DNA from 2 places in the Paenibacillus sp. BIC5C1 genome. Region 1 is predicted to be linked to the other one. Evidence: riboswitches for the same ligand, from Rfam matches in the RefSeq annotation. Region 1 holds a riboswitch; the other holds the start of a gene.
What was found. A riboswitch is a leader RNA that binds a small molecule or an ion and turns the genes downstream of it on or off. The one in region 1 is predicted to bind glycine.

Region 1 (3,387 bases):
CTGCGACCGGATCGCAGATAAGGCCTAATGTATTTTTTAACGCGAGACCAACCGCATGAACCACTTGCTCCGGCGTCCCTCCACGCAGCTCCACCATGGCTCCAGCGGCCATACCGATAGCAGAACCCACTTCAGCCTGACAGCCACCCTCTGCACCGGAGATAAATGAATTGTTGGCAATGACATAACCGATCGCTCCCGCGCAGAACAGACCGTTCACCAGGTGCTCGTCACTCCAGCCAAAACGCTCCTGGGAGCTGATAAATACACCCGGAATGATGCCGCAGGAACCGGCTGTCGGTGTCGCAACGATCCGACCCATGGAGGCATTCACTTCCGATACACAAAGGGCATACGCCATGGCCAGTGCAGAGGCATCTCCAGAACAAGTCTCACCTTTACGAATGTACTCAGCCATTTTTTTGCCATCTCCACCAGTCAAGCCGCTGCGTGATGTCGTATCTTCTGTCAGCCCTTTGTGTACAGCTTCCTTCATCACCTGGTAGTAATCCGACATCTGCCGCACAACATCCGCTTCCGGGATATTCGTCTCCTGAACCTGCTCTTCGATCATCAGCTGGGCAATGGTCTTGGACTCTGCTGTACAGATGGTATTTAGTTCATGTAGATGTTTAAACCGCATCAGGCTCGACCCCTCTCTTCAAATCAATCACGCGAATGTCCAGCATATGATCCAGCGACCGTAGGCGGTTCAACATCTCAGGATTCGGCACACCATCCATCTCCATCGCTGTCAGTGCTTCACCATCCCGGGCTTTCCGATCCACTTGCATGTACCCGATGTTCACCCCGGACGAACTGATGGTGGAGGTTACCGAAGCGAGAACCCCTGCTTTGTCCGAATGTCGCAGTACAAGTGTGGGGAACTCTCCGCTGATCTGTACACGAAAATCATTCAATGCATGCACGGAAACACTGCCCCCGCCGATGGAAGCACCAATTAATGAGCATTCACGGTCTCCGTGCCACAGCTCAATCTTAACCGTATTGGGATGAGGAGCAGGCAGGCCGCTTGTGAAAAACTCTACTTCCATACCCGCTTCCTCTGCATATTGTTCTGCATCCGGTATACGTGGATCATCAGTCACATAATCAAGCAGGCCACCAATCAACGCAAGATCCGTACCATGCCCCTGATACGTATCAGCAAACGAGCCGTATAGAGTTAATCGGGCGCGTTCAGGCGTGCATCCCAGCCACTGACGGGCAATTCGCCCCAATCTTGCCGCTCCAGCCGTATGTGAACTTGATGGACCTGTCATGGACGGACCAATAATTGAAAAAACGTCTTTAAAACGCATCGCAAACCCTCCATTTATAATCGTCATTTTCATCCAGACGTACACCCATAATGTTCCTTTATTACTGAATGATGACATGAGAAAAGGACAGAAGAAGGCTCTAGGCCCTCTCTCTGTCCTCGATACCTGAGAGTTTCATGATAAGCAGCGCGGCGGATCGATGCATTCCTGTATTCACAGGTGATGTCACCCTGCACACTGTGCTGCTTGACCATATACCCCTTGGGTGGCGCAGTTCGCGCACTCTCCAGAGTTGCGTCCAACGATGGTACATTTACCTGAGAGATTAACCGCTGCGCCGGGTGCGTAGCAGCTTGCTCCTTCGGTGCCCGACAGCTGCCATTTTACTCGACAAGCTCAGGTCTCTCCCGCTCGCTATCATTCGCTGTATGGAACCATTCTGATCTTGTACCAGAACGATAATTGAAGTTTTTAATACTTTCTCATTAAGATTAATCGACCGGAAGATCAGTGTCAACAAACTTAACGATTTCTTTGCGAATATTTGCTTATTCCCATTTTATACACAAGATAAACGAATAAACTGTAAACTTTCATCACATGAATGTGTTAATGCGTTTCATCTCGAAAGCGTATACATTTTTCATTTTCTATTAGCCAATATCTGTGTTTAATACTATTTATGTTATGTTCCAGTGAACGGTTCGGGTATTCAGGCAACCTTTATTCTGTACTAGAATTGCCGTATTTCTGCCTGTCACCCCACCATCGCCTTGGGCTTCGCCGGTTCATCGTAATACCTGCTTCGGGAAGGAAACATGCTCGTCACCCACAATCCCAACGCAGCTAACAGCATGACCCCAGAAACAACTGTATATACCATACGAAGCGACAACTGCTCTGCTATTACCCCTGCAATCAAAATGGAAGCTACTTGCAACACACTTAACACAAGTCCAAGTACACTACTCATTCGCCCCATCAGATCGACAGGGATATTATTTTGATAAAAGGTAACCAGGCCCGTATTCGCCAGTGCGGAGCACAGACCGAGCAGAATAAAGGCAACCGCCGCCAGCTCAAACGAGAATGAACGGGCGAACAGAAAATAACCCAGCGCGACCAGAAGTACACCGCCACCCATCATGTGACGGATCGGCAAATGTTTGGCGAACATCCAAACCAGCATGGAACCTGCCAAATAACCGATTCCGGTGATACTCATTAATGCTCCGTACTGTGATTCAGGCAGGTTCATCACCTGACGGATAAACACCACTTCCTGAGCATCCAGCGACATGCCGACCACCAGAATAATCTGGAACAGGGCATATATACCGACCACGTAGCCCGACTTTCGGCTGAAGCTCAGTACAGCTCTCCAATCCTGGGCAATCATCCGAGGTGTCAGTCTGCTTCCCGTCCCTATATTCTGTTCTCCAATGCCCAGTTTGGGAAGAAACATTAGAATCAACGCAGAAGCAGCAAAGGAAATCGCATTGGCATAAATGGCTGCCGCCGGAGATAGATAAATCAGCATCACTCCTGCAACTGCTGGGCCGGTAATAAATGCCCCTGAGCTGATCAGGGCTTGTAGGGAATTGAAGCGCTTGCGCCGTTCAGCAGGTACCAACCGGGTAATGTATACCTGAGAGGAAGGGACAAATATAGATGAAGACATGCTGATCAAAAACATCACTGCATACATCATCCATAGGCTGGACATCAGTGGGAGCGCCGCCACCAACAATGCCCGTAGCATATCAGCACCAATCATCAGCTGTCGCTGATCATAACGATCAATCAGGCTGCCTGACCAAAACTTAGTGCACACCGAAGCAATCGGCGAGATAATCCACAACCCTGCGACTGCCGCTGGAGACTGTGTCATATTCAATACCATCAGGTTAATCGCCACAATATATATGAAATCACCCAGATTGGATATGCCCACTCCGCTAAGTAGCAATCCGGCATGCTTCCAGCCACCAGACTGCCCCTTCGATGCAACTCTCTTTGCACGAATGTTCTTCATAGCGCTACCCACCCACTAGAAATCACAAATTATAACTCATAGAAAATACTCTCATTCTGTACATATGGT
Region 2 (3,387 bases), 2.0 Mb from region 1:
CTGAACGCCGACCCGTATTCCTCCGCTTTTTTCGGACTTTGCGTCCACTGAACTCATACTGAAAACCTCCTCAACATATTAAACCTTGATTCCACTGAATTTTGACAACGATGATCCAGACGAACGAAGGTACAAATCTGCAATAAATCTTAATTTACAACCATATCGTAAATGAAAACGGTATCTTCTACAACGAAATGAAAACCTACTTCCGTCATGAACGTTGATGACAAGATTTAAATTTAAAGGATTGTTCCATATTTAAACCTGTATATGGAACGAAACCTGTTATTCCCTTTCATGTATCATACCCACGAATTGCCCCATTTTAATGACAAATGCAAATGTAAATTTATTCTATTTTGTCAAGCCGGTTCTACCTCATTTAGAAATGATGATTAACATGTTAGATTGATATTTATTTCATCTAATTCGGCGAGTAACAACGAAAAAAAAGCGCAATTGCCTCATCCTGATTCAGATGAGGCAATTGCGCCTAAGTATCTCCGAATGAGTACTATCACCATTCGGGTCTATAATCAATTAATTCATTTTTATCAAGTAAAACGGACGTTTACATTAAGCTGAAACTTCGTATCTAGCCGAAATTTGCAGCTTTAATATTATTCCGTATGTTTACGATACGCATCCGCGTTCATCAATGTGGAAAGTGCTGCTGTCAAGTCGCCCTCAACACGAATCTCGATCATCCAGCCTTCCTCATATGGAGAGTTGTTAACCAGCTCCGGTGAATCCTGCAATGCGTCATTCACAGCAATAATCGTTCCACTGACAGGAGAAAACAAATCCGAAACGGTTTTGACGGATTCAATCGTTCCAATGCCCTCTTCCGCTTTTACATCCGATTCAAGGTCAGGCAATTCCACAAACACAATGTCACCCAGCTGATGCTGCGCGAACTCGGTAATACCAATACGTACGGTATCCTCCCCTACGGTTTGCACCCATTCGTGCTCTTCACTGTACAGGAAATCACTTTTCAATTCGCTCATCGATATCCGCCTCGCTTTTCATTAATGAGTGCATGCGTTTCTTTGACCTTAACCTTTTTCCCAGAACATAGCGTATGATATTTTCAATCCAAATGTCAAGATACCTCACAATTTATTTATTTTTCTTCCTTATATGCCTGTAACTCAAATGGACCCTCTCTACATATAATGGTGAATATTAGAAAAGTAAGCGCACTCTTTATAAATAGACGAACGTTATGAAGCGAACCAAAAATATCATTCGGATTTTTTATTGATTTCTATGATATCGTTCTTGACATCACTAGACGATTCAGGCTTTAATGAGAGTAGTAAATGTGTTTAATTGGTCTATGCAATACCCGCGGATGAATGTAAAGGGAGAGATTACCCTTGACACCGAATCAGGGTGTACATGCGGTAACGCCGAAGGAGTAAACCACCGACAAGCGGAGGTGAATCTCTCAGGCAAAAGGACTTTTACGGGACGCAACTCTGGAGAGCATCTAATCGCCGTGTGTGGGCGTTATGATCACCCAAGGGGAAACCTGCTGCATCATGCGGCGGGGTAACTCTCAGGTACCAAGGACAGAGCCTAAGAATACAGCGTGCTTCTGGCATGCCGATTCTTTGGCCTGTCCTTTTCCTTTTTCCCAAAAAACGAAAACAGGTTATAGAGCGGCGCTGCCTATAGCGTCCTTACCTTACTTTTATAATAAAATATGATGCCAGTTTCATTGATCCATGGTTATACACTCGGCCCATTGACGGCCCATGACGAGGTGATTGGATGTCCGATTTGCTTAGAACCCCACTCTTTCCACTCTATCAGCAATATGAAGGGGTACGATGTATTGATTTTGGTGGCTGGGAGCTCCCGGTACAATTCAGTGGAATTCAGAAAGAGCATGAAGCGGTGCGAGAACGTGCCGGATTATTTGATGTATCCCACATGGGCGAATTCACCGTCCAAGGTGAACACGCAGAAGCTTTTTTACAGCACATGACCACCAATGATGTAACAACACTCGTTCCCGGTCAGGCCCAATACACGTTAATGTGTTATCCGGATGGTGGTGTGGTCGATGATCTGCTGATCTATAAACTGAAAGACCAGCATTATATGCTGGTGGTTAACGCCTCCAACATCGACAAGGACTGGGCATGGCTGCAACAGCACATGACGCCAGGCGTAACGATGACCAATGATTCGGATCAAACGGCGCTGCTTGCTCTGCAAGGTCCGCTGGCAGTGGATATTCTCCGAACGGTGACAGACACCGATGTGTCATCGATTGAGCCTTTCCGCTTTGTGGCAAATGCGAAGGTATGCGGCGTTACATTGCTGTTATCCCGCACCGGATATACGGGTGAAGACGGCTTTGAGCTCTACGTTCCTGCGGATCAGGCTGCTGCAGTATGGAACGGATTAATGCAAGCGGGAGAAGGTCACGGACTCGTTCCGACAGGACTGGGTGCCCGGGATACGCTGCGCTTCGAAGCCAAGCTGCCCCTGTATGGACAGGAATTATCTGCAACCATCTCGCCGCTGGAGGCTGGCGTTGGCATGTTTGTGAAGTTAAATGCAGGACCGTTTATCGGACATGAAGCCTTGTTGCAGCAAAAAAATGATGGGCCTGCCCGTAAGCTGGTCGGCATTGAAGTACTGGAGCGCGGCATTCCCCGCCCCCATTATCCGATTTACGCCGAAGGCGTGCAGATTGGTGAAGTGACCACAGGCACCCAATCGCCTACATTGAAACGCAATCTGGGGCTGGCCTTGATCGACAGCAAATATGCTGCACTGGGTACCCCGCTGGAGATTGAGATTCGTGGCAAGAAACTAAAAGCCGAGGTCGTAAAGACCCCTTTTCATAAACGGACACGTGCGCCAAAGACACCTACTCAAGGAGCTGATCAAGCATGAGCAAGCATCGCTACATCCCCATGACCGAGCAGGATCAGAGTGCCATGTTGGCAACCATCGGCGTGGAAACAATTGAGGATCTGTTCCATGACATTCCACAGGAGATTCGCTATCAGGGTGAACTGCCTGTTTCCTCCAAACTCGATGAATATGCACTGACACGTCACATGTCGAAACAAGCGGCAGCGAATGCCAACTTCGAGACACACGCCAGTTTCCTGGGTGCGGGCATTTATGATCACCACGTTCCTTCCGTCATTAATCATGTCATCTCCCGTTCCGAGTTCTATACAGCCTATACACCTTATCAACCCGAGATCAGCCAAGGAGAATTGCAGGCGATTTTCGAGTTTCAATCCTACATCTGTGAGTTGACAGGCATGGCTGTAGCCAATGCCAGCATGTACGATGGTGCAACTGCATTTGCGGAAGCAGGTAATTTGGCCGCAGCGGCTACCCGCCGCAAAC

Region 2: it holds a riboswitch for glycine, as region 1 does, so the genes downstream of both, gcvT (glycine cleavage system aminomethyltransferase GcvT) here and sdaAB (L-serine ammonia-lyase, iron-sulfur-dependent subunit beta) in region 1, are expected to answer to the same signal.

The regions. Positions count from the first base shown of each region.
Region 1 is NZ_CP135922.1:508,774-512,160, reverse strand. Features, by position in the region: gene sdaAA (L-serine ammonia-lyase, iron-sulfur-dependent, subunit alpha) at 1-643, opposite strand, end outside; gene sdaAB (L-serine ammonia-lyase, iron-sulfur-dependent subunit beta) at 633-1,322, opposite strand; glycine riboswitch at 1,434-1,575, opposite strand; glycine riboswitch at 1,580-1,703, opposite strand; gene RS891_RS02455 (MFS transporter) at 2,041-3,318, opposite strand; gene RS891_RS02450 (phosphotransferase enzyme family protein) at 3,348-3,387, opposite strand, start outside.
Region 2 is NZ_CP135922.1:5,547,297-5,550,683, forward strand. Features, by position in the region: gene RS891_RS24825 (PTS mannitol transporter subunit IIBC) at 1-57, opposite strand, end outside; gene gcvH (glycine cleavage system protein GcvH) at 624-1,013, opposite strand; glycine riboswitch at 1,361-1,482, shown strand; glycine riboswitch at 1,486-1,586, shown strand; gene gcvT (glycine cleavage system aminomethyltransferase GcvT) at 1,783-2,919, shown strand; gene gcvPA (aminomethyl-transferring glycine dehydrogenase subunit GcvPA) at 2,916-3,387, shown strand, end outside.